One region of the Pseudonocardia sp. ZF1 genome, then DNA from elsewhere that is predicted to be linked to it. Evidence: riboswitches for the same ligand, from Rfam matches in the RefSeq annotation. Region 1 holds a riboswitch; the other holds the start of a gene.

Region 1 (15,770 bases):
CGGCTGCGCGGCCCGGCCGGTCCGGTGCGGTGCGGGCTCATCGCGCTCGGCCGGACCGCGATGAGCTGCTACGTCGGCCAGAACGTCGTGGCCGCGGTGCTGTTCGGCGCCTGGGGGCTCGGCGTGGCCGGGGCGCTCGCCGGTGTCGCGGCGCCGCTGCGGACCGGGGCGGTGGTCGGGATGTGGGTCCTCGTCGTCGCCGGGTCGGCCGCGGCGGCGGGGTGGTGGCTGCGCCGCCACGACCGCGGGCCGCTGGAGGCACTCACCCAGGCCCTGCTCAGAGGTCGATCACCAGCCAGCCGCCGTGGTGCTCGGACACCGTGAACGGATGGCCGGTGCGCTCCCCGATCCGGGTCAGGACGCGCTCGTCGAAGACCCGGACGTGACCCCAGGCGGGGTTCGGCTCGTTCTCGAACGGGACGGCGACGACCACCCGTCGCCGGGCCAGGCGCAGCATCTCGACGACGACCTCGTCGCCGTCGGACTCGGACAGGTGCTCGACGAGGTGCACGGCGAACACGGTGTCCGCGCAGCCGTCGGGCAGGGCGACGGCACGCGCGTCGGCGACGTGGGTCTCGACGTCGGCGCCGAGCTGCGGCGCCATCCGGGTCAGCAGCTCGACGGTGCCTCCGGTCAGGTCGGTGGCGGTGACGCGATGGCCGTCGCGGGCCAGCTGCAGCGACAGGAAGCCGAAGCAGCAGCCGAGCTCCAGCACCTCCTCGCCCAGCACGAGGGAGCGGGCGCGGGCGTGCACCGGCGCCATCTCGGCGTTGGTGCCGCCGGGCTCGGGCTCACCGGCCAGCGCGTCGAGGGTGTTGCGGTAGAAGGCGAGCCACGCGTCGTCCGGGAGGTCGGGGTCCTTCGCGGCGCTCGCGACGCAGGCGACGAACGCCTCCTCGAAACGCTCGGCCGGCAGGATCCCGGGCTGCACCAGGGTGCGGTCCAGCCAGCCGGCGAGGTCGTTGGAGAGCCGGTCGGTTCCGATCATGGATCGCTCCTGTGCGTGCGGGGGCCCGCTCCACGCTAGGCGGTCGCGGGCACGCCGCACCACGTCCGACGGCCGGGTCCCTCCCCGTCCGGACGGTGGGGGCGGGCTCCGGTGCCGGTCCGGGATGCTCAGGCGCCCTGGGCGGCGAGCAGCCGGGCCTTCAGTGCGGCGTCCTTGTTGACCGGGTCGTGGGCGCCGTCCGGGGTCGTCCCCGCGGCGACGGCGATCGCGTTCATGGTGCCGACCATCCGGCACAGGTGGGCGATGCGGCGCTCGTCGGCGTCGACGGGCGGGGCGCCGTCGAGCAGGGCCAGGGTGCGGTTCACCCAGATCACCTCGGCGTGCATCCCGGCCTCCTCGAGCACACCGCGCAGCCGCAGCCCGATCTCGCGGCGGGACAGCCCGTTCCAGCTCTCGAGGGTGCGGGCATCGAGCGGGAACAGCAGGTCCCGGTCGCGCAGGTGGATCAGCTCCAGGGCGTGCGCACGACCGTAGGCGCAGTACGTGCACCCGTTCACCAGGGAGATCGTGAGCCCGGCGAGGTGGGTGCGTACGGGGCCCAGCACGCGCAGGGTGACCAGGAAGCGCGGGAAGTTGGCCGCGAACCAGCGCAGCGCGGGCCCGCTGCCCATCATGGTGACCATCGCCGGGATCACCCCCGGCGTGTAGCCCCACAGCGCGGTGCACACGCGACCGACGATCCGGAGGACCGCTCCGCCACCGTCCGACATCCGGCCCTCCTTCCCGAAGGGGACGCCCGATCGTACTCCGGGCCGCCCCTGCGGCGGCACGAAATCGGCCGATCGGCCCAGCCGGGGGCATCGATGCGTCGGGCGGCGGCCCGGTGGGGCGGATAGTGTCCGGTCATGGCTTCCGTACCCGCCGTCGTGGCGCCCCGACCGCTGCCCGTCGACGACCCCGAGTGCCTCGTCGACGCCGAGATCGAGGTCGGTGCGCCCGGCCCGCACGACCTGCTCGTCGACGTCCGCGCCGTCTCGGTGAACCCGGTGGACGGCAAGGTCCGCTCGTCGTTCGACGCGGCCGACGGGCCGAAGGTCCTCGGCTTCGACGCCGCGGGCGTCGTCGTCGAGGTGGGCGACCGGGTGCAGGGGTACGCCCCCGGCGACGAGGTCTACTACGCCGGCGCGATCGACCGGCCCGGCAGCAACGCCCACCGCCAGCTCGTCGACTCCCGCATCGTCGGGCGCAAGCCGTCGACCCTGGACTTCGCCGCCGCGGCCGCGCTGCCGCTGACCTCGATCACCGCGTGGGAGTGCCTGCACGACCACCTGCGCGTCACCGCCGACACCACCGGGACGCTGCTCGTCGTGTCCGCCGCGGGCGGGGTCGGGTCGATGGTCCTGCAGCTCGGCCGGCGCACCGGGCTGACGCTGGTCGGCACCGCCTCCCGCACGGAGTCCGCGGACTGGGCGCGGCAGATGGGTGCGCACGCGGTCGCCGACCACCACGACCTCGTCGGCACGGTGCGCGAGGTCGCCCCGGACGGCGTGCAGTACGTGTTCTCGCCGGTGTCGGCGGGCAACGTCGAGGCCTACGCGGAGCTGATGACCCCGCGCGGGATCGTCGTCGCCATCGACGAGCCGGAGGGCCTGGACACGCTCCCGCTGAAGACGAAGTCGCAGGCCTGGCACTGGGAGCTGATGTTCACCCGGCCGCTGTCGGAACCGGGCTCGACGGTGCAGCGGGAGATCCTGGACGAGGTGTCCCGGCTCGTGGACGCCGGGGAGCTGCGGACCACCGAGACGCGGCGCCTGCAGGGGCTGACCGCGGCGTCGCTGCGGGAGGCGCACCGGCTCATCGAGTCCGGCGGCACCGTCGGGAAGATCGTGGTCGAGCGGTAGGTGGACCCCGGCGGGTGGCCCCGGTGCGGACACCGGCACCACCCACCGGCGGGGTCAGCGGCCGATCAGCTCGCCGGCCATCTCGTTCGTGGTCGCCTCGAAACCGGACAGGTCCCGGACCACGCGGACGCGGTCGCAGTACTCGGCGTAGGCGGGCAGGTCGCAGCGGCCGAGCCCCCACGAGTACCGCGGCTCCGGGGTCAGCCAGATCGTCTCCCGGGCCCGCCGGGTGATCTCGACGAACGCCTCCATGTTGGGGTCGTTGCCGTTCCCGCGGCCGTCGCCGAGCACCAGGACCGTGGTCCGGCGGGTGACCGCCGAGCCGTGGTCCTCCAGGAACTGGCCGAAGGCCAGGCCGTAGTTGGAGTTGGCGTCGACGTCGAGCTGGTCGCCCCCGAAGATCAGACCGAGGGCGTGCTCGACGGGGTGGTCGGCGAACAGGTCGGTCACCTCGACGAGGTCGGCCACGAACGCGAACGAGCGCACCTGGCCGAACAGGTCCTGCAGCCCGTGCACCAGGTGCAGGGTGAACCGCGCGGTGGCCCGGACCGACAGCGAGACGTCGGCCAGCACCACCAGGCGCGGCTTGTCCTCCTGGCGCTGCACGGTGACCGGGGAGAACGGGACGCCGTCGTAGCGCATGTTCTTGCGCATGGTGCGGGCCGAGTCGATCCGGCCCCGCGGCGAGACCCGTCTGCGGTGCGTGAGCGCACCGTGCAGCGACTTGGCCAGCCGCCGCAACGAGTCCTCCAGCTGCATGCGCTCGGTCTCGCTCGCCCGGTCGACCTCGGCGACGCGTTCGGCGTCGTCGTGGCCCTCGACGATCCGCTGCTCGATCGCGAGCAGCTTCTCCAGGTGCGCCTTGAGCAGCTCCGGGAGGTTGTCGAGCACCCCGGTGAGGCGCCGGCGCAGCGCAGCGGCGTCGTCCTCGGTGCCCTGCTCCTCCTCCGACAGCCGGTCCTCCTCGGAGTTCAGCCAGCCCAGCAGCGCGTCCTGCTGGGCGACCGACAGGTCGGCGTCGACCTTGGTGCCCTGCTGCTGGGAGATGTCGCCGGGTTGACCGCCGCCGGAGAACCGGTCGGTCTCGATCTGCACGCGCTGGCCGTCGGTGACGTCGCCCGCCTGCTCCTTGGAGAGCACGATCTCGTCCGTCATCGAGGCCATGTCGATCTTGTTGGCCTCCTGGTGCAGATTGTACTGCTCGGCCAGGTCCTCCGGGTCGAAGAACTCCTTGATGTCGACCGGTGAGCCGTGGTCGTGCCCCTCCTGCGGGGTCTCCGACGGCTCCTCGGACAGCGTGAAGTTCTCCAGTGGGGTGTCGTCGGACAGATCGCCGTGGCCGTGGCCGTGCCCGTGGCCGGTGTCCGCCTCGCCCACCCTGACCAGGGCGAAGAACAGGTCGAAGACCTCGTCGAAGGTCGACTCGTCACGCCGGTCCTTGATCAGCGCGATGCGCAGCGCCTCCTTGAGCACCGCCTTGTCGGACAGCACCCCGGGCTGGGCGGCGCAGGCCATCGCGTCGAGTGCCTCGGACACCGAGATGCGCACCGCCCGGATCCGCAGGAGCCGGACGAAACGGTGGATGCTCGCTTCCACGCCGACGCCCCGATCAGACCGGGCGCTTGCGGGAGCCGCCGAAGGACCGGGAGCCCTGGCCGGGCGAGACCTTCCGGACCGCCGACGGCGGCGGGGCGACGCCGCCCGGCAGGCCGCCGTAGATGCCGCCGTGCCGGCCGGCCTGGTCCTTCGCGGCCCGCTTGGCGCGGCCGTCGATGTCACCGTCGTCCGGGTCGTCGTCGCGGGCGCTCGGGGTGCGCGCGGCGCGCGGCGCGGGCTCGTCGTGGCTGTGGTCGCCGTCGTGTCCGTGTCCGTGGCCGTGCCCGTGTCCGTGGCCCTGCTCGGCGACGACCGCGTTCGGGTCGACCAGGTTCGGCAGCGCGTCCAGCGCCTTCTTGACGTCCTTGTCGTACTTGACGACGACCGAGACGGTGTCGGACAGGATCTGCGAGCTCAGCTCGTCGACCCCCAGGACGGCCAGCGTGCGCGCCCAGTCGATGGTCTCCGAGATCGAGGGCGACTTGCGCAGCTCCAGCTCGCGCAGCCCGCGCACGACGTTGACGAGCTCCTCGGCCAGCTGGTCCGACAGCCCGGTCTTCTTCGACTTGACGATCTCCAGCTCGCGGGAGGCCGACGGGTAGTCGAGGAACAGGTGCAGGCAGCGGCGCTTGAGCGCGGCGGCGAGGTCGCGGGTGTTGTTCGAGGTCAGCAGCACGTACGGGCGCTGCTCGGCGACGAAGGTGCCGATCTCGGGCACGGAGATCTGGAACTCGCCCAGGGTCTCCAGCAGGACGGCCTCCAGGGCCTCGTCGGCGCGGTCGACCTCGTCGATCAGCAGCACGACGGGCTGTTCGGAGCGGATGGCCTCCAGCAGCGGGCGCGGCGCGAGGAAGCGCTCGGAGAAGAACACGCTCTCCTGGGACCCGATGCGGTCGACCGCGGAGGCGAGGTCGGGGGCGTCCTCGACGAGCTGCCCGATCTTCTCGCGGAGGATCTGGGTGTACATGAGCTGCTTGCCGTAGTCCCACTCGTACAGGGCCTTGGTCTCGTCCTGGCCCTCGTAGCACTGCAGGCGCAGCAGCCGGCGCCCGGTGGCGACGGCGAGCATCTTCGCCAGCTCGGTCTTGCCGACCCCGGCGGGCCCCTCCAGCAGCAGCGGCTTGTCCAGCCGGGTCAGCAGGAACACCGTCGTGGCCAGGCGGGTGTCGGCGATGTAGCCCTGCTCCCGCAGGGTCTCGATCACCTGGTCGACGGACTCGAACGGACCGGTCGAGGCGACGGCGTCCGCCGCCTCGGTCACAGTGGGGACGACAGCCTCGGACACGCGGATATCTCCTTCGCGGGCCGCACCGGCTCTGGTGCGGAGAAGAGCGGGGCCGCAGCCAGCGGGCCCACCCACCCGAGTATCACCTCGGATGGCTGGGCCCGCTGGTGCGACGGTGGACGTACTGACCTGCGGATCAGGTCAGCAGGTCGTCCAGGTCACCGTTGATGGAGTGGTCGACGACCGGGCGGACGGTCTCGAACGTGCACTCCTTCGGGTTGCCCGGGGTGCAGGCGTCGCCGAGGACGTGGTTGGTGATCCGGTCGACGTCGGCCGCGTCACCGACGATGGTGGGCGCGTTCTCGTAGAACTTGGTCGGGCCGGTGCCCAGCCGGTTCTTCGAGTAGGTGTCCTGCTTGACGTCGGCGAACTTCTCCGGGATGCCCACGTCGCGCAGCAGCCGGATGGAGGCGGCGAGCGCGGCGTCGGCGGCCTGCGGCTTGGTCATGCCGCGGGTGTCGACCCCCATCGCCTCGGCGATGTCGGCGAAGCGCTCGTACACGACGGGCATGTTGAACGCCCACACGCGGGGCAGCGCGATGGCGTTGTTCAGGCCGTGGTGGGTGTCGTAGAACGCCGACACCGCGTGGCTGATCGAGTGGATGATGCCGAGGCCACCGGAGTTGAACGCCTGGGCGGCGATGTACTGCGCGTACATCATGCCCTCGCGGCCGGAGAGCTCCTGGCCGTTCCAGACGGCCTTGCGCAGGTTCTGCGAGGTCAGCTTGATCGCGTGCAGCGCGTTGCCCAGCGACGGCTGGAAGTCCAGCCGCGAGACGTAGGGCTCCGAGGCGTGCGCGAGCACGTCGAACCCGCACTGCGCGGTGTAGTCGATCGGGCAGTCGTAGTAGAGCACCGGGTCGTCGATCGCCAGGGTGGTGACCGAGGCGTCGTCGAACGCGACGTACTTGTGCGGGTTGTCGGGGTCGGTCGTGGTGTCGGTGATGACGTAGGCCCACGAGGTCTCCGAGCCGGTGCCGGCCGTGGTGGAGACCGCGATGTGCGGCGGGTTGGCCGGGTTCTCGGACTTGTTGAAGCCCTCGAACTCGTTGACGTTGCGGCCGTCGTGCGCGACCGAGATGCGCGCGCCCTTGCAGGCGTCGTGCGAGGAGCCGCCGCCGATGGAGACGAACGAGTCGCAGTTGTTCTGCTGGTAGAGGCCCACAGCGTCCATGACGTTGTAGTCCTTGGGGTTCGACTCGACCTTGTCGTACAGCACGACCTCGAGGCCGTGGTACTTCATCGACTCGACGATCTTGTGGACGATGTCGGTGCCCCGCAGGCCCGACGTCATGACCAGGGTCTTCTTGAAGCCCAGCTTCAGGGCCTCCGGGCCGATGAGCTCGTGCGACCCCGGACCCATGAGCGCACGGGGGAACGGGTGGAACTCCTTGATGGGGAACGGCTTGAGCAGCTCGTCTACCTGCATGTCAGCCCTTTCTGAGGCAGGTGGATGGGTCGAGACCGCACGCTATGACCCCTGTGGCCGCGGGCACAGGGGTGATCGCCATTACCCCTCGGGAGACCGGGCAGGTTCCCCCTCCGAACGGAGGGGCACAGGGTGAGGTCGCCCTCGACCCGGCCGCCGGGGAGGGTGTGACAGTAATGCCAATGTATGGCAACAGGGATCGCTCGGCAACAGTCTGTCCGGCCGGTCCGGGGTACTGTCGGCTCGCCGACGGTTCGTGCCGGCCCGACGACGGGGCGTCACGAGGCAAGAGGGAACCCGGTGGGAATCCGGGACTGCCCCGCAGCGGTGAACGGGAACGACCGCCGTCAACAGCACTGGGAGTGATCCCGGGAAGCGACGGCCAGTAGGTGTGCGCAGTGCGCCCGTGAGTCCGAAGACCTGCCGCCGGTGCGTGCGCCGTCCGGCGTGCGCGGATCCGTGGCCTCGCGGGAGGACCGGGCGGACGACCGGGCACCGTCGTGCCCGGCGGTCGCAGGCGCCCCGTGCCGGCGACGGGTCCTCCACCGCACTCGCGAGGAGAGAGGGCCGTGAGCATTCCTTCCAGCAGCACCATCGGCAGCACCGTCCTGGGGTACCCCCGGATCGGACCGGACCGGGAGCTCAAGCGGGCGACCGAGTCGTACTGGGCCGGGCGGACCGATGCGTCCGCACTGCACGACGTCGCCGCCGGGCTGCGCCGCGACACCTGGACCGGGCTGCGTGACGCCGGGCTCGGCTCGGTGCCGGGCAACACGTTCTCGTTCTACGACCACGTCGGAGACACCGCGCTGGCGGTCGGGGCTGTGCCGGAGCGCTTCGCCGGCGTCGCCGACCCGCTGGAGCGGCTGTTCGCGATGGCCCGCGGCCGCACCGGCGCCCCGGCCTGCGAGATGACCAAGTGGTTCGACACGAACTACCACTACCTGGTCCCCGAGGTCGGCCCGGACACCCGGCTCGCGCCGGGCAGCCGCAAGGCCCTCGACGAGTTCCGCGAGGCCCTGCGCTGCGGGATCACCACCCGTCCGGTGCTGGTCGGGCCGGTGACCTTCCTGCTGCTGTCCAAGCCGGCCGACGGTGCACCGGAGGGCTTCCGCCCGCTGCACCTGCTCGGGCCGCTCGTCGAGGTCTACCGCGACCTGCTCGCCGAGCTCGCCGAGGCGGGCGCGGAGTGGGTGCAGCTCGACGAGCCCGCCTTCGCCGCCGACCGGACGCCGCAGGAGGTCGCGGCGCTGCGCCGGGCCTACGACCGGCTCGCCTCGGCGACCCGGCGGCCCAAGATCCTCGTCGCGTCGTACTTCGGGGAGCTGGGACCCGCCCTGCCCGCGCTCGCCGCCACGGCCGTCGAGGGGCTGGCGCTCGACCTCGTCGCGGGGGCCACCGACCTGGACGCCCTCGATGTGGGAGACCCGGCGGTCCCGGGGCTGGACCGGAAGGTGGTGCTGGCCGGCGTCGTCGACGGGCGCAACGTGTGGCGCACCGACCTGGACCGGGCACTGGCGACGGCGCAGCGGCTGGTCGGCGTCGCGGGGCGGGTCGAGGTCTCGACGTCGTGCTCGTTACTGCACGTCCCCTACGACCTGACCGCGGAGACGGCTCTGCCCGGCGACGTCGTCGACATGCTGGCGTTCGCCCGGCAGAAGGTCACCGAGGTCGTGCTGCTCGGGCGGGCCCTGCGCGAGGGACCCGACGCGGTCGCGGCGGAGCTCGACGCCGCACGGGCCGTCCGGGAGCGGGTCGCCGCCACCGCGCGCCGCGACGAGCGGGTGCGGTCCCGGCTCGACGCGCTCGGCCCCGACCACTACCGGCGCGGTCCCGGCGACGTCCGGGCGAAGGTCCAGCGCGAGGCGCTCGGCCTGCCCGTCGTCCCCACGACGACGATCGGCTCCTTCCCGCAGACCGCGCAGATCCGGCGCGACCGGGCCGCGCACCGCTCCGGCACGATCGACACCGGCACCTACACCGAGCGGATGCGCCAGGAGATCGTCCGCGTGGTGCGGCTGCAGGAGGACATCGGGCTCGACGTCCTGGTGCACGGTGAGCCCGAGCGCAACGACATGGTCCAGTACTTCGCCGAGCACCTCGACGGCTTCGCCACCACCGAGCACGGCTGGGTGCAGTCCTACGGCTCGCGGTGCGTACGCCCGCCGATCCTGCACTCGGACGTGTCCCGGCCCCGGCCGATCACGGTGGAGTGGGCGCGGTTCGCCCAGTCGCTGTCCGACGCGCTGGTCAAGGGGATGCTGACCGGCCCGGTGACGATCCTGGCCTGGTCGTTCGTGCGTGACGACCAGCCGCTGGGTGACACCGCCCGGCAGGTGGGGCTGGCCCTGCGCGACGAGGTAGGAGACCTGGAGGCCGCCGGGATCCGGATCATCCAGGTCGACGAGCCCGCGCTGCGCGAGCTGCTGCCCCTGCACGAGCGGGACCGGCCCGGGTACCTGGACTGGGCGGTGGACGCGTTCCGGCTGGCCGTCGGGGCCGTCGCCGACGCCACCCAGATCCACACCCACCTCTCCTACTCCGAGTTCGGCGAGGTGGTGGGGGCGATCGACGGGCTCGACGCCGACGTCACCACCGTCGAGGCGGCCCGGTCGCGGATGGAGGTGCTGGCCGACCTCGGACCGGGGGTCCCGCGCGGGCTCGGCCCGGGCGTCTACGACGTCCACTCACCCGAGGTGCCCGGCACCGACGAGCTGGTCGAGCAGCTCGGCGCGGCCCTGCGCCACATCGGACCGGACCGGCTGTGGGCCAACCCGGACTGCGGGCTGAAGACCCGCGGTGAGGCGGAGACGGTGGCGGCCCTGACCAACCTGGTCGCCGCGGCCCGCCTGGTCCGGGACTCGGCGACGACCGGCTGAGCCCGCGTCGCGACGCCCCGCGGCTCCCCGGCCGCGGGGCGTTGCTCACGCGCCATTGATTGAACAGATGATCAGATGTAGTCATATGGAGTGATCGCACGAAAGATGGCCGCGCTGCTCGCGGCCGCCGCCCTGGTGCTGACCGGCTGTGGTGCCGGCACCGGCGGCGCCGGGACCCCGGACCCGGCCGGTGAGCTGACCGTGGCCCTGCAGTTCCCGCCGCGCGCCGACTACGCCTTCGACGCCGACGACGGCGCCCGGCTGCAGTCCCTCGGCGTCGCCGAGACCCTGACCACTGTCGACGCCGACGCCCGCCCGGCGCCGATGCTCGCGACGGGCTGGGAGCAGCAGGGCAACGCCTGGCGGGTCACCCTGCGCCAGGACGTGCGGTTCCACGACGGCACCCCGCTCACCCCGGACGCCGTCGTCACGGCGCTGCGCTACGTCGCGGGCGTCGAGGCCCCGCCGCGGGCGATCCGGGGCATCGGCTTCGCCGTCACCCCCGACGGCGCCGACGCCGTGCGGATCACCACCACCGAGCCCGACCCGGTGATGCCGTTGCGCCTGTCCAGCGGCAACCTCGGCATCCTCGCGCCCGCCGCCTACGCCGGCGGCGGGGCGCCGGCCTACCTGCGCACCGCGACCGGCCCGTTCGTGCTGGACTCGGTCAGCGGCGCCGACTCCGCGCAGCTGGTCCGCAACGACGACTACTGGGGCGAGCCGGCGGGTGCCGCCCGGGTCACCGTCCGCTACGTCGAGGACCCGCAGGCCCGCGCGCTGGCGATCCAGGCCGGCGACGTCCAGTTCGCCGAGGGGCTGCCGCAGGCCCAGCTGGCGCAGGTCCGCGCCGCCGGCGCCGAGGTCGTCGAGTACCCCAACGCGCGCACCGTGCCGCTGCAGCTCAACCAGTCCGCGACGCCGTTCTCGGACCTGCGGGTCCGCCGGGCCGTCACCGCGGCGCTCGACCGCCCGGTGCTGGCCCAGCAGGTCCTCGCCGGTGGGGCCGCACCCGCGGCCGACCTGTTCGGCGCGGCCGTGCCCTGGGGCGAGACCGCGCCGCCGCCCGGGGCCGACGTCGCCCGCGCCCGGCAGCTGCTCGCCGAGGCCGGCTACACCGAGCAGAACCCGCTGACGGTGCGGCTGTGGACCTTCCCGAACCGGCCCGAGCTGCCCGCGCTGGCGAACGCGATCCAGGCGATGCTCGGTGCCGCCGGGGTGACGGTCGACATCACCGTCGGGAACTACGAGGCCCAGGAGCCGAAGGTCCTCGCCGGTGACTACGACATGTTCCTCAACTCGCGCAGCTACCTGTCCGACTTCCCGGACGCGGCGAGCACGCTGACCTCGGACTACACCTGCGACGGCAGCTACGCCATCGACCAGTACTGCAACCCCGCCTACGACGCGCTGGTCGACCGGCTCAACTCCACCGAGGACCCGGCAGCCCGCCAGCAGCTGTTCGGAGAGGCCGCCGCGATGCTGACCCGCGACGCCGTCGGCGTCATGGTCGTGCACCCGCGCAACACCGCCGTGCTGCGCGGCGCCACGGGCTTCGTCCCCGACCCGCTGCAGATCCGCCCGGTGCTGCCGCAGCTCTCCCCGACCACGGGGTGATCGGGCTCCTGCTGCGCCGGCTCGCCGTCGTCGGGCCGGTGCTGCTGGCCGCGTCGGTGCTGGTGTTCGCGCTGCCGCGGCTGGTCGGCGTCGACCCGGCGCGGGCGGTCCTGCGGGCCCGCAGCGCCGAGGCGGTGCCGGACCCGGCGACCGAGGCGCGGCTGCGGTCCTCGCTGGGGCTGGACGCGCCGGTCACCGAGCAGTACCTGCGCTGGCTGGGCGGGGTCCTGCGCGGCGACCTCGGCCACGGCTACGTCGCCCGGACCCCGGTCGCCGGGCAGATCGCCGACGCCGCGGCGGTCTCCGGGCTGCTCGCGGTGCTCGCGCTCGCCCTCGCGGCGGTCGTCGGCATCCCCGCCGGGGCCTACGCGGCACGCCGGCCCGGCGGACTGCTCGACCGGTTCCTCGGGCTGGGCACGGTCGCCGGGGTCGCGGTGCCGGAGTTCGTGCTCGCCCCCTGGCTGGTGCTGGTGTTCGCCGTGTGGGCCGGGGCGCTGCCCGCGCTCGGCTGGGGTGACCCCGCCCACCTGGTCCTGCCGGTGCTGACCCTCGCCGCCTACCCGGGGGCCCTGGCCGCGCAGCTCGTCCGCGCCGAGACCGCCGGGGTGCTGACCCGGCCGCACGTGCTCGTCGCCCGGGCCAAGGGCCTCGGTGCGCACCGGGTCCTGTGGCGGCACGGCGCCCGGCTCGCGACGACGTCGGTGACCGCGCTGGCCGGGATGTTCGTCGCCGGGCTGCTGGGTGGCTCGGTGGTGGTCGAGGTCGTGTTCGGCATCCCGGGGCTGGGGCGGCTGCTGCACCGGGCCGTCGTCGCGCAGGACCTGCCGGTGGTGCAGGCGGGCACGCTGCTCGTCGTCGCGGTCGCGGTGGTCGCGGGGGTGCTGGTGGAGGTGCTGGCGACGGCGCTGGACCCGGTGCTGCGCTCGGCGGGGTCACGGTGAGGCCCCGGGTGCGGACGGGGTGGTGGGTCGCGGCCGGGGTGGCCGCCCTGGCCCTGGCCGCGCCGGTGCCGATGCTCGTTCCGGCGGGCCTGCTCTCGGTACTCCTGCCCGACCCCGACGCCGTCGACTTCGCCGGGATGCTCGCCGGGCCGTCCGCGGCGCACCCGCTGGGCACCGACCAGCTCGGCCGGGACCTGCTCGCGCGCACCGTCCACGGCGGACGGCTGACCGTCGGGCTGGCGCTGTCCGCGGTGCTGGTCACCGGGGTGTCCGGGGTGGCCGTCGGGTCGCTCGCCGCGGTCGCGGGCCCGGTCGGGCGGGCGGCGATGCGGGTGGTCGACGTCCTGGCCGCGATCCCGGTGGTGCTGTTCGGGCTGCTCGCCGCGGTCGCGCTGGGTCCCGGCGTCGGGTCGCTGCTGGTGGCGGTCACGGTGATCGCCTGGACCCCGTTCGCCCGGCAGGCCTACCTGCTCGCGCTCGCCGAGCGGCAGCGGGAGTACGTGACGGCGGCGGTCGCCCTCGGCGCGGGGCCCGGGCGGGTCCTGACCCGCCACATCGCGCGGAACCTCGTCCCGCCGCTGGCCGCGCACGCGTGCGTCCGGTTCGCGAGCACCCTGCTCACCGTCTCCGGGCTGTCCTTCCTCGGGCTCGGCGTCCAGCCGCCGACCGCGGAGTGGGGCGCGATGGTGGCCGAGGGCCGCGAGTACCTGTTCGGCGCGCCGCAGGTGGTGCTCGTGCCCTCGCTGGCGGTCGTGCTGACGGCCGGGACGGCCCTGTGGTGGGGACGCCGGTGGGAACGGGTGGGTGCCCGGTGAGCTCAGGCCGCGTGGACCTGCCCGCCCGCGGGTTCGAGGGGCCTGCCCAGCTCGGGAAACCAGCGGAACGCCTCCGGCCTGCCCTCCCAGTCGCAGCCGGCGCACTCCGGGCCGTCGTGCGGGTGCTCGTCCACGATGCCTCCCGATCGTTGTTGCCATCACTGTGCAACAGAGTGTGTCGGGGTGTGAACCCTCCGGTCGGAGGGGCAGGGTGAGGGACGTGGGCGATGGGGACGACGTGGACGACGTGGACGACGTGGCCGGGCTGCTGAGCGCGTACCTGGCCGACCCGTACGCGGGCTGGAGCATGGGGGCGCCCGGCGCGATCGCGGAGTTCGTGCGGACCCCCGACGAGCCCGTCGGGCCGTCCGGGCCGGGCACGGTCGTCACCGCGCGCGGCGGGATCCGGATCGAGCCGCACCCGGCGACCCGGCCGCTGGCCTACCGGACGCCGGTCGGCCCGCACGAGCACTGGAACCACGCGGTCGCGCTCTGCCTGCCCGCGCCCGCGGCCCGCGGGGCCGCACGGAGGGCCGTCACCGTGCTCGGGCCCGACCGCTCCGCGCTGCGGCGGGCCGACCGCGACGCCGTGCTCGTCGACCTCGGGCTGGGCACGACCACGGTGGACGCCTGCGTGCGCACGGCCGACCCCGACCTGCTCGGGCTGCTGCGCCGTGCCGCGGGCGGCCCGCTCGACGGCGCGCTGACCACCGCGCTGGTCGAGGCGGGCCCGCACCGCGTGTTCACGACCGCGCTCGGCCGGGTCGAGGTGTACGCCGCGATCCCGCCGCCGGAGGGTCGCTCCCCCGACGGGCCGCACACCCACCTGCTCCCGCACGTGCTGCGCGAGGGCCGCACGCACGCGGCGACCGTGCCCGTGCCCGCCGGTCACCTGGCCTGCGCGCACCTCTACCCGGCGCACCCGCTGACCGACCTCACCGGGCGTCCGATCCCGTTCGACCCGACCCGGGCGGCCGCCTTCGACGGGCTGCTGGAGCGGTTCGGGGATCCGGACCAGTGGGCGGTGACCGCCGGGGTGGTCCGGGCGGTCGCGGCGGGGGAGGCGCCCGGGCCGCGTCCGGCGACGGCGCCCGGCCGGGCCGCGCAGGCGGTCGCGTTGCGGGTGCTCGCCGTCGCCGGTGGGGCGGACCCGGCCGTGCTCGACGCCTGGCGCGGCAGGACCGGCGCGGACGGGCTCCTCGACCCGAGCGGCGACCGCAACGCCGGCTGACGGCCCTCGGACCTCCGCGGCCAGTTCGGGCGCACCGGTGGCGGACCACCGCTGCTCGACCCGTCCCCGGAAGGTCAGGTCCGCGGGCCGGGCCGGTCACCCGGCCCGGCCCACCCTCTCAGTCCCAGTCCAGCGACCCACCCGTCCGGTACTCGGTCACCCGCGTCTCGAAGAAGTTCTTCTCCTTGCGCAGGTCCATGGCCTCGCTCATCCACGGGAACGGGTTCTCCGGCTCCCCGAACAGCGGGGCGAGCCCGATCTGCTCGGCCCGCCGGTCGGTGATGAACCGCAGGTAGCGCTCGCAGGACTCGGCGGTCAGGCCGAGCATCCCGCGGGGCATGGTGTCGCGGGCGTAGGCGACCTCCAGCTCGCACGCCTCGTACAGCATCGTCCGGATCTCGGCGGCGAAGTCGGCCGTCCAGAGGTGCGGGTTCTCGATCTTGATCTGGTTGATGCAGTCGATGCCGAAGTTCAGGTGGATCGACTCGTCCCGCAGGATGTACTGGTACTGCTCGGCGATGCCCACCATCTTGTTGCGCCGGCCGAGCGAGAGGATCTGCGCGAACCCGGTGTAGAACCACATGCCCTCGAACACCACGTAGAACGCGACGAGGTCACGCAGGAACGCACGGTCGTTCTCCGGGGTGCCGGTCCGGAAGTCCGGGTCGGACAGGGCCCGGGTCCAGCGCAGCGCCCAGGCGTCCTTCTCGGTGATCGAGGGGACCTCGCGGTACGCGTTGAACAGCGCGCCCTCGTCGAGCCCGAGCGACTCGCACACGTACTGGAACGTGTGGGTGTGCACGGCCTCCTCGAACGACTGCCGCAGCAGGTACTGGCGGCACTCGGGGTTGGTGAGGTGGCGGTACACCGCAAGCACGATGTTGTTCGCGACCAGCGACTCCGCGGTGGCGAAGAACCCGAGGTTGCGGGTGAGTATGAGGCGCTCGTCGTCGGTGAGCCCGCCGGGGGAGCGCCACAGCGCGATGTCGGCCTGCATGGCGACCTCGGTCGGCATCCAGTGGTTGGCGCAGCCGGCCAGGTACTTCTCCCAGGCCCAGGTGTACTTCAGCGGCAGGAGCTGGTTGACGTCGGCGCGCGCGTTGATCATGCGCTTGTCGTCGGCGTCGATC
Region 2 (15,770 bases), 1.3 Mb from region 1:
GGCGACCTGTCCGACGACCCGGACACCCTGCGGACGATCGCGAAGAACAACCGCATCGAGATCCCGCAGGTCGGCGGGGTCTGGGCGTGCGCCGGGGTCTACGCCGAGGTCGCCGCAGGCGGGGAGATCGCCGTCGGGGACCCGCACACCGCCCCCGCCTGACCCACGCCGCGCCCGCCCCGCCGACGGTGCGCCGCGACGGCGGCGGTCGCCGAGATGCAGCTCAGCGGGGTGCGGGGCACCCTCGGGCCCGCTGAGCTGCATCTCGACACCGTGAGAGGGCACCCCCGCCCCTGGAACGTCACCGGGATGCAGTTCAGAGCTCCCGGTCGGCCTCTCGGACACCCCCGAGCTGCACCTCGGCGCGCGGAGGGTGGGTCCCGACCCGTCGGACGGTGTTCGCAGGGCGAACGCTTGTGCGTCTGTCGTACACCGCGTACCCTCGCCGGCGACGGAGGTGCGTGATGGACAAGGTGGTGGCATCCGCCGCGGACGCGGTCGCCGACATCGGCGACGGGGCGTCGCTCGCGGTCGGCGGGTTCGGCATGTCCGGGGTTCCGACGGTGCTGATCGCGGCACTGCTGGAGCAGGGCGCGACGGACCTGGAGACGATCTCGAACAACCTGGGCGTCGACGGCTTCGGCCTCGGCACCCTGCTCGCCGCCGGGCGCATCCGGCGGACGATCGGCTCCTACGTCGGCAACAACAAGGAGTTCGCCCGCCAGTACCTGGCCGGTGAGCTGGAGCTGGAGCTGACCCCGCAGGGCACGCTCGCCGAGCGGCTGCGGGCCGGCGGCGCGGGCATCCCGGCGTTCTACACCCCGGCCGGGGTCGGGACGCTGGTCGCCGAGGGCGGGCTGCCCTGGCGCTACGCGTCCGACGGCTCGGTCGCCGTCGAGTCCCCGGCGAAGGAGACCCGCGAGTTCGACGGCGTGACCTACGTCCTCGAGCGCGCCCTCACCCCGGACTTCGCGCTGGTCCACGCCTGGAAGGGCGACCGGCACGGAAACCTGGTGTTCCGGCGCGCGGCGCGCAACTTCAACCCGGACTGCGCCGCGGCCGGGCGGACCACGATCGCCCAGGTCGAGCACCTGGTCGAGCCCGGGGAGATCGACCCCGACGCGGTGCACACCCCCGGCATCCACGTGCACCGCGTGCTGCACGTCCCCGGCGTCGAGAAGCCGGTCGAGTTCAGGACGGTGCGTTGACCATGGCCCTCAACCGTGACGAGATGGCCGCCCGGGTCGCGGCCGAGCTGCCCGACGGCGCGTACGTCAACCTCGGCATCGGCATGCCGACCCTGGTGCCCGGACACATCCCCGAGGGCCGGACGGTCGTCCTGCACTCGGAGAACGGGATCCTCGGCGTCGGCCCCTACCCCACCGACGAGGAGGTCGACGCCGACCTCATCAACGCCGGCAAGGAGACCGTCACCGTCGCCGACGGCGCCGCCTTCTTCGGCTCCGCGGAGAGCTTCGGCCAGATCCGGGCCGGGAAGCTCGACGTCGCCGTCCTAGGCGGGATGGAGGTCGCCGCGAACGGCGACCTCGCGAACTGGGCGATCCCCGGCAAGATGATCAAGGGGATGGGCGGGGCGATGGACCTCGTCCACGGCGCGCGCTCGGTGATCGTGATGATGGACCACGTCTCCAAGGACGGGTCCCCCAAGATCGTCGAGCGGTGCTCGCTGCCGATCACCGGCCTGGGCTGCGTCACGAAGATCGTCACCGACCTGGCGGTCATCGACGTGACGCCGGACGGGCTCGAGCTGGTCGAGACCGCGCCCGGAGTCGGCGCCGACGAGGTGCGGGAGAAGACCGGCGCCCCGCTGCGCTGACACCGCCCGCTGCGCCGACGGCCGCCCCGCCGGTCCGACACCGCCCGCCGGGCGCACCCCCCTCGGTCGCGCCCGACGACGGCACCCTCAGGCGGGCTCGCCCGGCGTGACCGGCAGCCGGGACAGGCCCCGGACCAGCGTCGACTCGCGGTACACGAGCTCGGACGGGCCGACGGCCAGCGCCAGGTCCGGCCGCTGGGCGATGAGCTTGCCGATGGCCACCCGCCCCTCGGTGCGGGCGAGCTGGGCGCCCAGACAGAAGTGGATGCCGTGGCCGAAGAACACCCCCGACGACGAGTCCCGGGTGATGTCGAGCCGCTCCGGGTCCTCCAGCCACTCCGGGTCCCGGTTCGCCGCGGCGAGGCCGAGCATGACGGTCGACCCGGCCGGGATGGTCACCCCGGAGTACTCGACGTCCTCGCTGGCGAACCGCATCGGGGCGTTGGAGACCGGGGACTCGAAGCGCAGGAACTCCTCCACCGCCGAGGTGATCAGCGACGGGTCGGCCTGCAGCCGGGCGCGCTGCTCGGGGTGGGTCAGCAGGGCGAGCACGCCGTTGCCGATCAGGTTGACCGTGGTCTCGTGCCCGGCGATGAGCAGCAGCGTCGCCATCGCGACGAGCTCCTCGGACGAGAGGCGGTCGCCGTCGGCGTCGCTGACCGCGAGCAGGCCGGACAGCAGGGCGTCGTCGGGCTCGGTGCGCTTGCGTTCGATCAGCTCGGCGAGGTAGCCGTTCAGGCTGCCCATCGCGGCGAACTTCTCCTCCTGCGGGGAGTCGTCGACCATCACCGACGACCACGCCGAGAACATGTCGCGGTCCTCGGCGGGCACCCCCAGCAGCTCGCAGATGACCAGCACCGGGACGAGGAACGCGTACTGGCGCATGAGGTCGACGGGGCCCTCGGCGGGCAGCGCGTCGAGCAGCTCCTGGGTGATCTCCTCGACCCGGGGCTGCAGGTCGTTCATCCGCCGCACGGTGAACGAGCGACCGACGAGCTTGCGCAGCCGGGTGTGGTCCGGCGGGTCCATCAGGATCATCATCGGGATCGGCGCGGCCGGCTGGCCCTCGCGCTGGTCGGCGGGGAGCGTCCAGCGCCAGTCCTTGCTCAGCCGCGGGTCGACGAACGCCGCACGGACGTCGGCGTAGCGGCTGATCAGCCACGCCTTCCCGTCCGGCAGCGCGAGCTCGCGCACCGGCTCCTCGGTGCGCAGGGCCGCGTAGGCGGGGTGCGGGTCGGTCCAGAAGTCGCCCGAGAACAGGTCGTGCGTCTCGGTGCCGGTGGTGGTCAGCGCCATGGGGACCATGGTGCCAGCCATGGGTAAGCGTCCGCTTACATCAGCCGTGTGACCGAGCACACAGCCGGGTCGAGCTCGACGTCGGCCGGGGCCGGGTGGCCCAGGACGACCGACGCGGCCAGCGCCGCGAGTGCCGGGGCGGACTCGATGCCCGACCCGCCCTGCCCCGCGACGAAGAAGAACCCCGGGTGCTCCGGTCGCGCGCCCAGCACCGGGGCGCGGTCGGGGGCGAAGGTCCGCAGCCCCGCCCACGCGGTCCGGACCGACCGCAGCCCGAGCGTGGTCGCCGAGCCCACCCGGTCCAGGGCGAGGGCGACGTCGAGCTCGTCGGGCCGCGCGTCGCCCGGCGCGGCCGGGGTCTCGTCGGCCGGGGAGACCAGCACGACGTCCGCCTCGGCCTTGAGGTACCAGCGCTCGGCCGCGTCGGCGATCATCGGCAGGACGGCACCGTCGACGGTGAGCACCGACGGGTCGCCGACCGGGCAGGCGGCGATCGTGCGCCGGTACGGGGTCAGCCCGGCGCCGGGTACGCCGGCCAGCGCCGCCACCGCGTCGGCCCAGGCCCCGGCCGCGTCGACGACCACTCCCGCCCGCACCCGGTGCCCGCCGGTCGTCGTCGCGCTCCAGCCGGAGCCGTCCCGGTCCAGCGCGGCCACCCGGGCGCCGCGCAGCACGGTGCCACCGCGGGCGCGCAGCCCGCGCCGGTAGCCGTCGTGCAGGGCCGCGGTGTCGACGTCGCAGGCACCGGCGGTCCACGCGGCCGCACGCGGGGCGCGGCGCAGCACCGGCGCGCGGCGCCACGCCTGCGCGGGGTCCAGGGCGACCGGGGCGCCGGGCTCGCCGTGCTGCTCGCGCAGCGTCGTGGCGAGGCGGTCGGCGGCCTGCTCGTCGTCGGCGAGGTGCAGGACCGGGCGCGGGGACAGCAGCGGCGGCGTGCCGAGCTGCTCGGGCAGCGCGGCGAACCGCGGCCCGGAGGCGTCGATCAGCGCGCGGAACGGGCCGGAACCGTGACCGGGGATGTAGGTGGCGGCCGAGCGGGCGGTGGCGTGGACCGGCAGGTCCTGCTCGGCCTCGGTCAGCACGACGCGGGCGTGCGCGGCCAGCTCCCACGCGACCGACACCCCGGCGATGCCGCCGCCGACCACCAGCACGTCCGCCGTCTCCATGCCCGCGACGATAGGTCGGCGGCCCCGGGGAAAACCGGTGGCCCCGGCCCGGGCGGTCGTCGTAGCGTCGCCGCCATGCTCATCCGGTTCCTCTGAGTGGCCCGCGGAGTCGACCTCCGCGCTCCGCCGCTGGCCCGTGACGTCCACCGGGCCCGGAACCGTCGCCGCCCTCGTGCGGCCCTTCCGGCGTCCCCGCGCGTCACCGGCCCTCCGCACCCGGTCCGAGTCCGACCCGATGCTCCGAGGAGGTCGTATGCCCACGACCCGACACACCCCTGTCCCCACCGCCGACACCGGTCCCGCCGGGGCGCCCACCCCCGCCAACCGCGCCGAGCGTCGCGCGGCGAGGCGCGGCCGGTCCGGCGCCCCGGGCGGCCCGCCGGCACCGCGCACGGCGGGGCCGGCCCCGCAGGCCCGCCCGGCCCACGTCCGCACGGACTTCGCCGCCCGCCGCAGCGGCTGAGGGCACGGGCACGATCACCGATCGGGCACCGGGGACGTCGGCGGGCGACCCTCCGCGTGCCCGATCCGTGATCACTCCCGGCGGTGCGGCCCGGCGCGGGGGCGACGTGGAAGGCTGGACGCCGTGACCGTCACCGTCTGGTGGGCCGCCCCGGCCGATCCCGGCGACCGCGCCGACCTCGTCGCGCTGCTGGACGCCCATGAACGCGAGCGGCTCCTCGCACTGCGCAGGCACGAGGACCGCGCCCGCTACCTCGCCGCGCACGCCCTGGCCCGGCTCGTGCTCGCCGAGCGGCTCGACACCGACCCCGCCGCGCTCGTCCTGGACCGGACCTGTCGCTGCGGGGAGCCGCACGGCAAGCCGCGCCTGGCCGGGCGCGGCGACGACCCCGGCTTCTCGCTGACCCACTCCGGCGCGCTGGTCGGCGTCGCGGTCGGGACCGGCCCGGTCGGCGTCGACGTCGAGGCGCACCGCCCGCTGTCCGGCCTCGACGGCCTCGTCCGGCACGCCCTCTCCCCCGCCGAGCTCGCCGCGGGCACGCCCGACGGCACCGGGTTCCTGGTCACCTGGACCCGCAAGGAGGCGCTGCTCAAGGCCACCGGCGAGGGCCTGTCGAGCCCGATGGACGCGATCACGCTGTCCCCGCCGCACGCCCCGGCCCGGGTGCTGGACTGGACCGGCACCGGCGGGAGCTGGTGGGTGGCCGACGTCGCCACCGGCCTCGACGACCACCCGGGCGCCGTCGCCGGGGCGGGACCGGTGGCCCCGGTCGTCACCGTCGCCGACGGCGACGCGGTCCTGTCGGTGCGCCGGGGCACGATGCACGGGTGATGGTGAGGTGACCGCGGCGGCCGACCGCTGGGTGCTGCATCTCGACATGGACGCGTTCTTCGCCTCCGTCGAGCAGCTGACCCGGCCCACCCTGGCCGACCGGCCGGTCCTGGTCGGCGGCGCGGGACCGCGCGGCGTCGTCGCGGGGGCGAGCTACCAGGCGCGGGTGTTCGGGGCCCGCTCGGCGATGCCGATGGGGCAGGCGCGGCGGCGCTGCCCGCACGCGACCGTCCTGCCGCCCCGGTTCTCGCTGTACAAGGCGCTGTCCGAGGAGGTCATGGCCGTCCTCGGCGAGTTCTCCCCGGTGCTCGAGCCGGTGTCGGTCGACGAGGCGTTCGTGGAGCCGCCCGACCTCGTGGGGGCCTCCCCGGACCGGGTGCGGGAGTGGGGCACCCGGCTGCGCGGCGCGGTGCGCGAGCGCACCGGGCTGCCCGCCTCGGTGGGTGCCGGGTCGGGCAAGCAGGTCGCGAAGATCGCCTCCGAGCTGGCCAAGCCGGACGGGTTGCGGGTGATCGCCCACGCCGAGCAGGCCGCCGTGCTCGACCCGCTCCCGGTGCGGTCGCTGTGGGGCATCGGGCCGGTCTCCGGCGAGGCGCTGCGGAAGATCGGGATCGAGACGATCGGACAGCTCGCCGCGATGGACGCCCGCGAGGTCGCCGGGGTGCTGGGCGGTGCCGTCGGGTCCGAGCTGCACCGCCTGGCCCGCGGTGTCGACGACCGTCCGGTCGCCCCGCGCGGCGCGGCCAAGCAGATCAGCGCGGAGACGACGTTCGACGCCGACCTGACCGCGATGAGCGCGGTGCACACCGCGGTGGAGTCGATCTGCGTCGCCGTGCACCGGCGCCTGGTCGCCGACGGCCGGACCGCCCGCACCGTCACGGTGAAGGCGCGGACCGGGGACTTCACCACCCACACCCGGTCCGAGACGACCCCCTTCGGGACCCGGGACCTGGCGACCCTGGTCGCGGTGGCCCGGCGGCTGGCCGAGGGCGCCGTCGGCGAGGGCGGGGTGCGGCTGCTGGGGGTGTCGGTGTCCGGCTTCGGCGACGAGCCGCCACTGGCGCTGTTCGACGCGGTGCCGTCGGAGAGCGGGTGGACGACGGCCCCGGCCCCCGACGCCCCGCCCGCGGCCACCCGCCCGGCCGCCGCGGCGGGGGTGACCGTGCTCGACGCAGCTCCGGAGAACGACGCGGCCACCGGGCCCGGCGCGATCGAGGAGTCCGGCGACGCGCCCGGCCCGCTCCGCCCGGACCGGCCCGACCGCGAACCCGACCCGGACCGGCCCTGGCGCGCCGGCGACGACGTCGCCCACCCCGAGCACGGCCACGGCTGGGTCCAGGGCGCCGGGCACGGGCGGGTCACCGTGCGGTTCGAGACCGCGCTCACCGGCCCCGGCCGCACCCGCACGCTCGACGCCGCCGACCCGGACCTCACCCGGGCCGACCCGCTGGGCAGCTGGCGGGGCTGAGCCCGGGCCCCGGGTGGGTTCAGCCGATCAGCGGGCTGCGGTGCGGCGGTGCGACGCGGCTGCCCTCGGCGATCCGGACGCGCAGCGTGGGAGCGGTGCGGGCCAGACCGTCGAGGACGGCGCCGAGCGCGGCGTCGCCCGCGGGGTCGCCCCCGACCAGCAGCACCGCGGCATCGGCGGGCCCGGCGGCGGCCCAGGCCCCGATCCGGGCGACGGCGTCGCGCGGTGTGACCGGCTCGACCCGCCACGCCTCGGCGTAGAACAGGGCGGTCGACTCGGCCTGCGGGAAGGCGAAGACCGTCCCGGCCTCGGCCAGCAGGTCGTGCGCCCCCGTGCGGGACGCGTCGCCGGACGGATCGGTACCGAGCACCACCAGGTCGTGGCTCATCGCATGTCCTCCTCGAGGGTCCGCGCCCTCATCAGTGGGAATCCGCGACGACGGGCAGTGTCCTGGCTCCCGGATCGGTACGCCCTCCCCGGCCTTCCCACCCTCGCGGGCGGTGGCGCCGGTGTGGGGAGGGCACTCCCCGGTGACAGTGGCGGGACCGCGCCGGACTCGCACCGGCTTCCTGTTCCGTCGTCGGCCGGAGCCCATCACGCGACCGGGTTAGCGGTCAACCGTCCCCCGCCCGGCCACTCCCCGCAGATGGTCGAGCAGGTCGTGCTCGGTCAGCGTCCCGAGCAGCGGCCCGTCCGGCCCCTCCCGCACGGGCAGCGCGGCGCCCCGGTGCGCGGCGAGCACCCCGAGGACGTCGTGCACGGAGCCGTCCGGGTCCAGGGCGGGCAGCTCCGGGTCGGGCGTCGTGCCGTCGGCGGGCCGCATGACCTGGGCGACGACGACCCGGCGCAGCGCCTCGTCGGTCGGGGCGTCGGCGGCGAGGTCGATCCCGCGTCGCAGCAGCTTGAGCGTGTAGATGTTGTCCCGCGACACCAGATTCGACAGGCCGGTGGCCAGGACGACGGCGGCCATCAGCGGCAGGATCAGGGCGTAGTCGCCGGTGAGCTCGAACACGATGAGCACCGCGGTGATCGGGGCGTGCGCGGCCCCCGCGAACACCGCCGCCATGCCGACCAGGCCGAACGCGCCGGGGTGCAGGTCGAGCGCCGGGAACAGGGCCGCGGCGGCGTAGCCGAAGGCGGTCCCGGCGGTGCCGCCGACGAACAGCGACGGCGCGAAGACGCCGCCGGACCCGCCGATGCCGATCGTGAGGCTGGAGGCGAGGATCTTCCCGACGACGAGCAGGAGCACGAACCCGACGACGTACCGGCCGCCGATCGCGGCCTCCAGCACCGGGTAGCCCACGCCGTACATCTGGGGCAGCGCCAGCAGCAGCGCGCCGAGCAGCAGCCCGCCGACGGCCGGGCGCAGCCACTCCGGGCCGCGCCAGACGGCGTCGCAGGCGTCCTCGACGACGTAGAGGATGCGGGCGAAGGCCCAGCCCAGCAGCCCCGCGAGCAGCCCGAGCAGCGCGTAGAGCGGCAGCTGGGCGGGGCTGCCCAGGTCGAAGTGCGGCAGGGTCAGGATCGCGCGGTCCCCGGCGATCACCTCGGCGACGACGTTCGCGACCACCGAGCTGATCACCAGCACGCCGAACGCCTCGGCGCTGAACGACCGCAGGATCAGCTCCAGGCCGAACACCACCCCGGAGATCGGGGCGTCGAACGTCGCGGAGATCCCGCCCGCGGCGCCGCAGGCGACCATCAGGACCAGCCGGGTGGCGGGCACCCGCAGCCACTGCCCGATGGCCGAGCCGAGCGCGGAGCCGATCTGCACGATCGGGCCCTCCCGGCCGACGGAGCCACCGGTGCCGATGCAGATCCCCGACGCGAGCGCCTTCACCGCGGCGACGGTGGCCGGGATCCGCCCGCCCCGGCGCGCGACGGCGAGCATCACCTCCGGCACCCCGTGCCCGCGGGCCTCCGGCGCGAACCGCTGGACCAGCGGGCCGTACACCAGGCCGCCGAGCACCGGGGCGACGAGCAGGAACCAGACCCCCAGCCCGGGCAGGTGCGGCGAGGCGACCCGGCCGGCGTCGGAGAAGTCCTCCCGGCCGGTGACCAGCCAGGTCACACCGAGGATCAGCTCGTGGAACAGCACCGACCCGATGCCGGCGCCGATCCCGATGACCGTCGCCAGGCCGACGAGCCCCGGCCGGGTGCCGACGAGCGCGCGGTGCAGCGCGCGGACCGCGGTCACCGGGCACCGTCCTCGGCGGGCACGGGCGCGACGGCCCAGTCGGTCTCGCCGATCTCGCCCGCGGCCTCGGCGAAGCGGCGCAGCGCGTCGCGGACCGCGGTGCGCTCGGCGGCGGGCAGCGTCGCGAGCAGCCGGTGCATCTCGGCGCGGCGCAGCCGGGTGACCTCGTCGACGAGCGCCCGCCCGGCCGGGCTGAGCGCGACGGCGACCTCGCGGCGGTCGTCGCCGGTGCGGGTGCGCGCGACGAGGCCGCGGGTCACCAGCCGGTCGCACATCCGGGTCGCCGTCGACGCCGACACGGTCAGCGCCCTGGCCAGGTCGGCCGGGCGCCGGGTGCCGTACTGGGCCAGCACGACCAGCGCGCGGTACTGGGGCAGGGTCACGTCGCCGGCCGTGTCACCGCCGGTGTGCTCGCTCGCGGCCAGGGACCGAGCCACCACGGAGAGCATCGCCCGGCTCGCGGTCATCACCGCGTCGACGACGTCATCGATCTCGTCCGTCACGCCCGCGATCGTTGCACATTGCAAACTTGCAGTGTGCAACGGGTTGCCGGGGTCACCCCCCGACGGGCGCCTGCAGCCCCGCGACGGGCCCGATCACGACGATCGCCGGCGGGCTGATCTCCTGCTCGGCCGCGACCTGCTCGGCGGTCTCCAGCGTCGCGCGGACCGACCGCTCGATCCGGGTGGTGCCGTCCTGCACGATCAGCACCGGGGTGTCGGCCGGGCGGCCGTGGGTGATCAGCGCCTCGGCGAACTTCCCGAGCCGCTCCACGGCCATCATCAGCACGATGGTGCCGGTCATCCGGCCCAGCGCGGTCCAGTCGGTGAGGCTGCGCGGGTCACCCGGCGCGACGTGCCCGGACACGACGACGATCTCGTGCGCGACCCCGCGGTGGCTCACCGGCGTCCCGGCGACGGCCGGTGCGGCGAAGGCACTGGTGATGCCCGGGACGACGGTCACCGGCACCCCGGCCGCGGCGCACGCCTGGACCTCCTCGAACCCGCGGCCGTAGACGAACGGGTCACCGCCCTTGAGGCGGACCACGAACTTCCCGGCCCGGGCGTGGGAGATGAGCAGCTCGTTGATCCGCTCCTGGGCCATGGCGCGGCCGTAGGGGATCTTCGAGGCGTCGATGACCTCGACCTCGGGGGACAGCTCGTCGAGGATGTCGCGCGGGCCGAGCCGGTCGGCGACGACGACCTCGGCGCGGGACAGCAGCCGCCGGCCGCGCACGGTGATCAGCTCCGGGTCGCCCGGGCCGCCACCGACCAGCGCGACCCCCGCCCGCGGGGGCTCGGCCGACTCGTCGACGACACCGGCGGCCAGCGCCTCGACCAGCGCGGTGCGCACGGCCGCGGACCGCCGGTGCGCGCCCCGGGCCAGCACGCCGACGGTGAGCCCGTCGTAGCCGCCGGTGGCGGGGGTGACCGCGGTGCCCTTGTCGCCGTCGTCGGCGCGGACGCAGAACACGCGGTCCCGCTCGGCCTCGGCGACGACGGCGGCGTTGGTCGCGGCCTCGTCGGTGGCCGCGATCGCGTACCAGGCGCCGGTGAGATCGCCGTCGGTCCAGCGGCGGGCCGTCCAGGTGATCTCCCCGGCCGAGGCCATGCCCTCGACCGCCGGGGTGACCTCGGGCGAGACGACCTCGACGACCGCTCCCGCGGCGATCAGGCGGGCGACACGGCGCTGGGCGACCTGTCCCCCACCGACGACGACGGCCCGGCGGCCGGCCAGGTCCAGCCCGACCAGGTACTGCTCGTGGTGCGCGTTCAACGACGTTCCTCTCCCGGACTCCGACGCCCGGCGGTGGCAGCGGTTCCCTGCGCGGGCCCCCCGCTCGACGGCGACGCCGGACGATAGCCGGGCCCGCATGTTTCGGAGGAGACCCCGGAGGGCAATCCCACATCCGCCGATCGGGCGGCCACGGCGACGGTGACGCCCTGACCAGCGGTCTTACCGACGACCAGGTGGGCCCCGTCGCCGGCGGCGAGCAGCGCGGCGGCCTCTGCGACGGACGGGGTCCCGACGGCCGCGGCCACCCGGGCATCCGGCCTCGGCACCGCGACCGCGGCCAGCGCGGCGGCCGCGAACCCGTGCGGCTCCCGCGGTGCGACGGCCGCCCGCAGCCCCGGTTCCGACACCCGCCGGTGCAGGGTGGCGACGACGGCGTCCCCGAGCTCCAGCCCGTGCGCGGCGGCCACCCGGTCCAGCAGCGCGCGCACCGCGGCCTCGGACGTGCCCGCCCGCAGCCCCACCCCGACGGTGACCACCGGCCGTGGAGCGGAGCGCTCGGCCCGCGGGGGCTCCGCTCCCCGGCCGGTGATCATGCGATCGCGGCCGGGGCGCCGGCGCGGGCCGCCGCGACGAACCGGGCGACGGCGCCGGGCACCCCGGCCGGGTGGGTGTGCAGGAACGACGCGTGCACCCGGGCGTCGACGTAGCCCTCCGGCTCGCCGCCGCGCCACGCCCAGGCCGGGGCGGCCCCGGCCCTCGGGGTGACCGCGCACCGGTGGAACTCGTGCGCCCCGGCCCGCTCACCCGCCGCGAACAGCGGCGACGCCGACACCGCGACCGCGTCGCGGTAGCCGAGGGTGAGCCGCGGTGTCATCCCCGCCGACGCGTCGAGGACCCCGCACATCGGCGTCCCGTCGAGGTCGCGGCACAGGTACAGCAGCCCGCCGCACTCGGCGTGCACCGGCGCCCCGGACGCGGCCAGCGCGGCGACCTGCGCCCGCAGCGGCGCGTTGTCCCCGAGCGCGCCGACGTGCTCCTCGGGGAAGCCGCCGGGCAGCACGAGCGCGGCCGTGCCCGCCGGGAGCGCGGGGTCGCGCAGCGGGTCGAAGGTCGTCACGTCGGCACCGGCCGCGCTGAGCAGCTCGGCGTGCTCGGCGTAGCCGAACCCGAAGGCCGGGCCCCCCGCGAGCGCGACCACCGGACGACCCGGCACCGGGTCCGTCCCGAGCTCGGCCGCCGGGTCCCAGACGGGTCCGCCGGGCAGCGGGCGGGCGAGCGCGAGGACGGCGTCGAGGTCCACGTGCTCGGCGACGAGCTCGGCCATCGCGTCCACCGCGGCGGTCGCGGCGGAGCCGTGCTCGGCGGCGGTGACCAGGCCCAGGTGCCGCGAGGGCACCGCCAGCTCGGCGCGGCGCGGGACCGCGCCCAGCACCGGGAGCCCGACCTCCTCGGCCGCGGCCCGGCAGACCTGCGCGTGCCGGTCGGACCCGACCCGGTTCAGGATCACCCCGGCTACCTGCACGGAGTCGTCGAAGCTGCGGAAACCGTGCAGCAGCGCGGCCAGCGACCGGGACTGACCCCGGACGTCGACGACCAGCACCACCGGCGCCCCCAGGGCCGCCGCGACCTGGGCGGTCGACCCGGCGCCGTCGGCGATGCGGCCGTCGAACAGGCCCATCACCCCCTCGACGACGGCGACGTCGGCATCCCGCGCGCCGTGCCGGGCCAGCGGGGCGAGCCGGTCGGCGCCCTGCAGGACGACGTCGAGGTTCCGGCCCGGGCGGCCCGCGGCGAGGGTGTGGTAGCCGGGATCGATGTAGTCCGGCCCGATCTTGAACGGTGCGACCCGGGTGCCGCGCCGCGACAGCGCGGCCATCAGCCCGGTCGCGACCGTGGTCTTCCCGCTCCCCGACGACGGCGCCGCGACGACCAGCGCGCGGGCCGTGCTCACCACTCGATCCCCCGCTGGCCCTTCTGTCCGGCGTCCATCGGGTGCTTGACCTTCGTGGTCTCCATGACCAGGTCGGCGGCGTCGACCAGGGCCTGCGGGGCGTCGCGGCCGGTGATGATGACGTGCTGCTGCCCGGGCCGGTTCGTGAGCACGTCGACCACCTCGTCGACGTCGATCCAGCCCCACTTGAGCGGGTAGGTGAACTCGTCGAGCACGTAGACGCGGTGCGCCTCGGTCCCGATCCGGCGGCGGATCTCGGCCCAGCCCTCGGCGGCGTCGGCGGCGTGGTCGGTCTCGGTGCCGGCCTTGCGCGACCAGGACCAGCCCGAGCCCATCTTGTGCCACTCGACGGGCCCGCCCTGCCCGGTCCGGGAGTGGACCTCGCCCAGGGCGCGGAACGCCTCCTCCTCGCCGACCTTCCACTTCGCGGACTTCACGAACTGGAACACCCCGATCGACCAGCCCTGGTTCCAGCCGCGCAGCGCCATCCCGAACGCGGCGGTCGACTTCCCCTTCATCACCCCGGTGTGCACGACCAGCAGCGGCCGGTTGCGACGCTGGCGGGTGGTGAGCCCGTCGGTGGGCGTGACGGACACCTGTCCCTGCGGCACGGTGGTCTCCTCTCAGGCGGCGCGGGCGGACCGGGTCTCCCGGACCAGGTCGCCCACGCTGTCGGCGGTCAACTCGTCGAGGGTCACCAGCTCGCCGCCCGCGGCGGCGGCGAGCGGCGCGGCGAGCCCGAGGCGGACGTGGCCCGCCTCGCAGTCGACGACGACGGTGTGCACCCCGTCCGCGGCCAGCAGCCCGGCGGCGCGGCGGGAGTCGGCGACGGGGTCCCCGCCGTCGCGGGCGGCGACGGTGGCCCGCCCGTCGGTGAGCAGCACGACCAGCGGGCGGCGGCGCGGGTCGCGGCGGCGCTCGGCGTCGAGCACGGCGCGGGCCTTGAGCAGGCCACCGGCCAGCGGGGTCCGCCCGCCGGTGCGCAGCCGGGACAGGCGCTGCTGGGCGGTCGGCACCGACGACGTCGGCGGCAGCGCCAGCTCCGCGGACCGGGCCCGGAAGGTGACCAGCCCGACCTTGTCCCGGCGCTGGTAGGCGTCGCGGAGCAGCCCCAGCACGGCCCCCGAGACGGCGGTCATCCGCGTGCGCGCGGCCATCGAGCCGGACGCGTCGACGACGAACAGCACCAGGTTCCCCTCGCGGCCCTCCCGCTCGGCGCGGCGCAGGTCGTCGCGGTGGACCAGCAGGCCCGGCCCGCGGCGCCCGCGCCCGGCCTGGTGCGGCGCGGCGGCGAGCACGGTCGCGGGCAGGTGCAGGTCCGCGGCACGGGTGGTCCCGGCCCCGGACGGACGGACGACGCGACCGGCGTCGGTGCGGGCCCGGGAGCGGCGGCCCGGCGCGCCCGCGCCCAGCCCGGGGACGGTGAACTTCCGGACCGTCGCCCGGTGCAGCCGCGCGGCGTCCCCGACGACGACGGCCCGGCCGTCCCCGCCGTCGCCACCGGCCGGGGCCTCGGCGGTCTCCGGGGCCCGGTCGTCGCCGGGCGTCGCCGGGTCGGTGGCGTCGTCCCCGCCGTCGGTGCCGCCGGTGCCGTCGGTGCCGGGAGCCTCGGCGCGCTCACCGGTGCCGGTCCCGCCGTCGCCGCGCGGGTCGCCGCCGGCGGGGGGCGTGTCCCCGGTCGGGTCGGCGTCGCCGGGCTCGTCGCCGGCGTCGGGGCCGTCCGGACCGTCCTGCGGCCCGGCCGGGTCGTCGGGGCCGGGGCCGCCGGGGTCCGGGTCGTCGTCGGGGTCCGGGTCGTCCTCGGGGCCCAGGTGGTCCTCGGCGTCGGCGAGGGCGCGGTCCAGCTCGGCCGGGTCCAGGCCGGGCTCGTCGAACGGGTCGCGACGACGGCGGTGCGGCAGCGCGAGCCGGGCGGCGACGCGCACGTCGTCGGCGGTGACCGCGTCGCGGCCCTCCCAGGCGGCGTGCGCGGCCGCGGCCCGGGTGATGACCAGGTCGGCGCGCATGCCGTCGACGTCGAACCGGGCGCACACGAACGCGATCCGCCGCAGCTCCCGGTCGCTCACCGCGACGGCGGCGACGTGGGCCTGCGCGGCGCGGAGCCGGGCCGCGGTGGCGGTCTCGTCCGGGGCGAAGCGGGCGACGAACCCGGCCGGGTCGTCCTCGAACGCCATCCGCCGCCGGGTCACCTCGACCCGGGTGTCGACGTCGCGGCTGGCCCGCACCTCCACGGTCAGCCCGAACCGGTCGAGCAGCTGCGGGCGCAGCTCGCCCTCCTCCGGGTTCATCGTGCCGACCAGCAGGAACCGGGCCGCGTGCGAGACGGACACGCCGTCGCGCTCGACGTGCGCGCGGCCCATCGCGGCGGCGTCGAGCAGCAGGTCGACGAGGTGGTCGTGCAGGAGGTTGACCTCGTCGACGTAGAGCACCCCGCGGTGGGCGTCGGCGAGCAGGCCGGGCTGGTAGGCGCGGCGGCCCTCGGACAGCGCCTTCTCCAGGTCGAGCGAGCCGACCAGGCGGTCCTCGGTCGCGCCGACGGGCAGCTCGACCAGCCGGGCCGGGCGGGGACCGCCCGCTGCGCCCGCCGGGTGCGGCCCGTCCGGGCAGGACGGGTCCGGCGCGGCGGGGTCGCAGCCGAACCGGCAGGCGTCGACGACCTCGTGCGAGGGCAGCAGCGCGGCCAGCGCGCGCACCGCCGTGGACTTCGCGGTGCCCTTCTCCCCGCGCACCAGGACACCACCGACACCCGGGTGCACGGCGTTGAGCAGCAGCGCCAGCCGCAGGTCGTCGTGGCCGACGACGGCGGAGAACGGGAAACGGGGAG

The links. A riboswitch is a leader RNA that binds a small molecule or an ion and turns the genes downstream of it on or off. The one in region 1 is predicted to bind cobalamin.
Region 2: another riboswitch for cobalamin. It lies ahead of ZF1_RS18615 (hypothetical protein); the one in region 1 lies ahead of metE (5-methyltetrahydropteroyltriglutamate--homocysteine S-methyltransferase).

What each region holds. Positions count from the first base shown of each region.
Region 1 covers NZ_JAJNBY010000001.1:5,160,501-5,176,270, reverse strand. Annotated here, with positions in the region: gene ZF1_RS24850 (DUF418 domain-containing protein) at 1-324, shown strand, start outside; gene mftM (mycofactocin oligosaccharide methyltransferase MftM) at 278-988, opposite strand; gene ZF1_RS24840 (hypothetical protein) at 1,117-1,677, opposite strand; gene ZF1_RS24835 (zinc-binding alcohol dehydrogenase family protein) at 1,855-2,850, shown strand; gene ZF1_RS24830 (VWA domain-containing protein) at 2,905-4,446, opposite strand; gene ZF1_RS24825 (AAA family ATPase) at 4,460-5,731, opposite strand; gene mdo (NDMA-dependent methanol dehydrogenase) at 5,868-7,160, opposite strand; cobalamin riboswitch at 7,394-7,602, shown strand; gene metE (5-methyltetrahydropteroyltriglutamate--homocysteine S-methyltransferase) at 7,730-10,039, shown strand; gene ZF1_RS24810 (ABC transporter substrate-binding protein) at 10,130-11,653, shown strand; gene ZF1_RS24805 (ABC transporter permease) at 11,650-12,594, shown strand; gene ZF1_RS24800 (ABC transporter permease) at 12,603-13,409, shown strand; gene ZF1_RS24795 (hypothetical protein) at 13,412-13,543, opposite strand; gene ZF1_RS24790 (DUF6925 family protein) at 13,630-14,640, shown strand; gene ZF1_RS24785 (ribonucleotide-diphosphate reductase subunit beta) at 14,759-15,770, opposite strand, start outside.
Region 2 covers NZ_JAJNBY010000001.1:3,860,080-3,875,849, forward strand. Annotated here, with positions in the region: gene ZF1_RS18575 (MOSC domain-containing protein) at 1-162, shown strand, start outside; gene ZF1_RS18580 (CoA transferase subunit A) at 465-1,208, shown strand; gene ZF1_RS18585 (3-oxoacid CoA-transferase subunit B) at 1,211-1,837, shown strand; gene ZF1_RS18590 (cytochrome P450 family protein) at 1,925-3,133, opposite strand; gene ZF1_RS18595 (NAD(P)/FAD-dependent oxidoreductase) at 3,169-4,299, opposite strand; gene ZF1_RS18600 (hypothetical protein) at 4,553-4,762, shown strand; gene ZF1_RS18605 (4'-phosphopantetheinyl transferase family protein) at 4,886-5,593, shown strand; gene ZF1_RS18610 (DNA polymerase IV) at 5,601-7,061, shown strand; gene ZF1_RS18615 (hypothetical protein) at 7,081-7,449, opposite strand; cobalamin riboswitch at 7,485-7,671, opposite strand; gene ZF1_RS18620 (chloride channel protein) at 7,669-9,258, opposite strand; gene ZF1_RS18625 (MarR family winged helix-turn-helix transcriptional regulator) at 9,255-9,761, opposite strand; gene cobA (uroporphyrinogen-III C-methyltransferase) at 9,814-11,034, opposite strand; gene ZF1_RS18635 (cobalamin biosynthesis protein) at 11,031-11,588, opposite strand; gene ZF1_RS18640 (cobyrinic acid a,c-diamide synthase CobB) at 11,585-12,946, opposite strand; gene cobO (cob(I)yrinic acid a,c-diamide adenosyltransferase) at 12,943-13,557, opposite strand; gene ZF1_RS18650 (putative cobaltochelatase) at 13,570-15,770, opposite strand, start outside.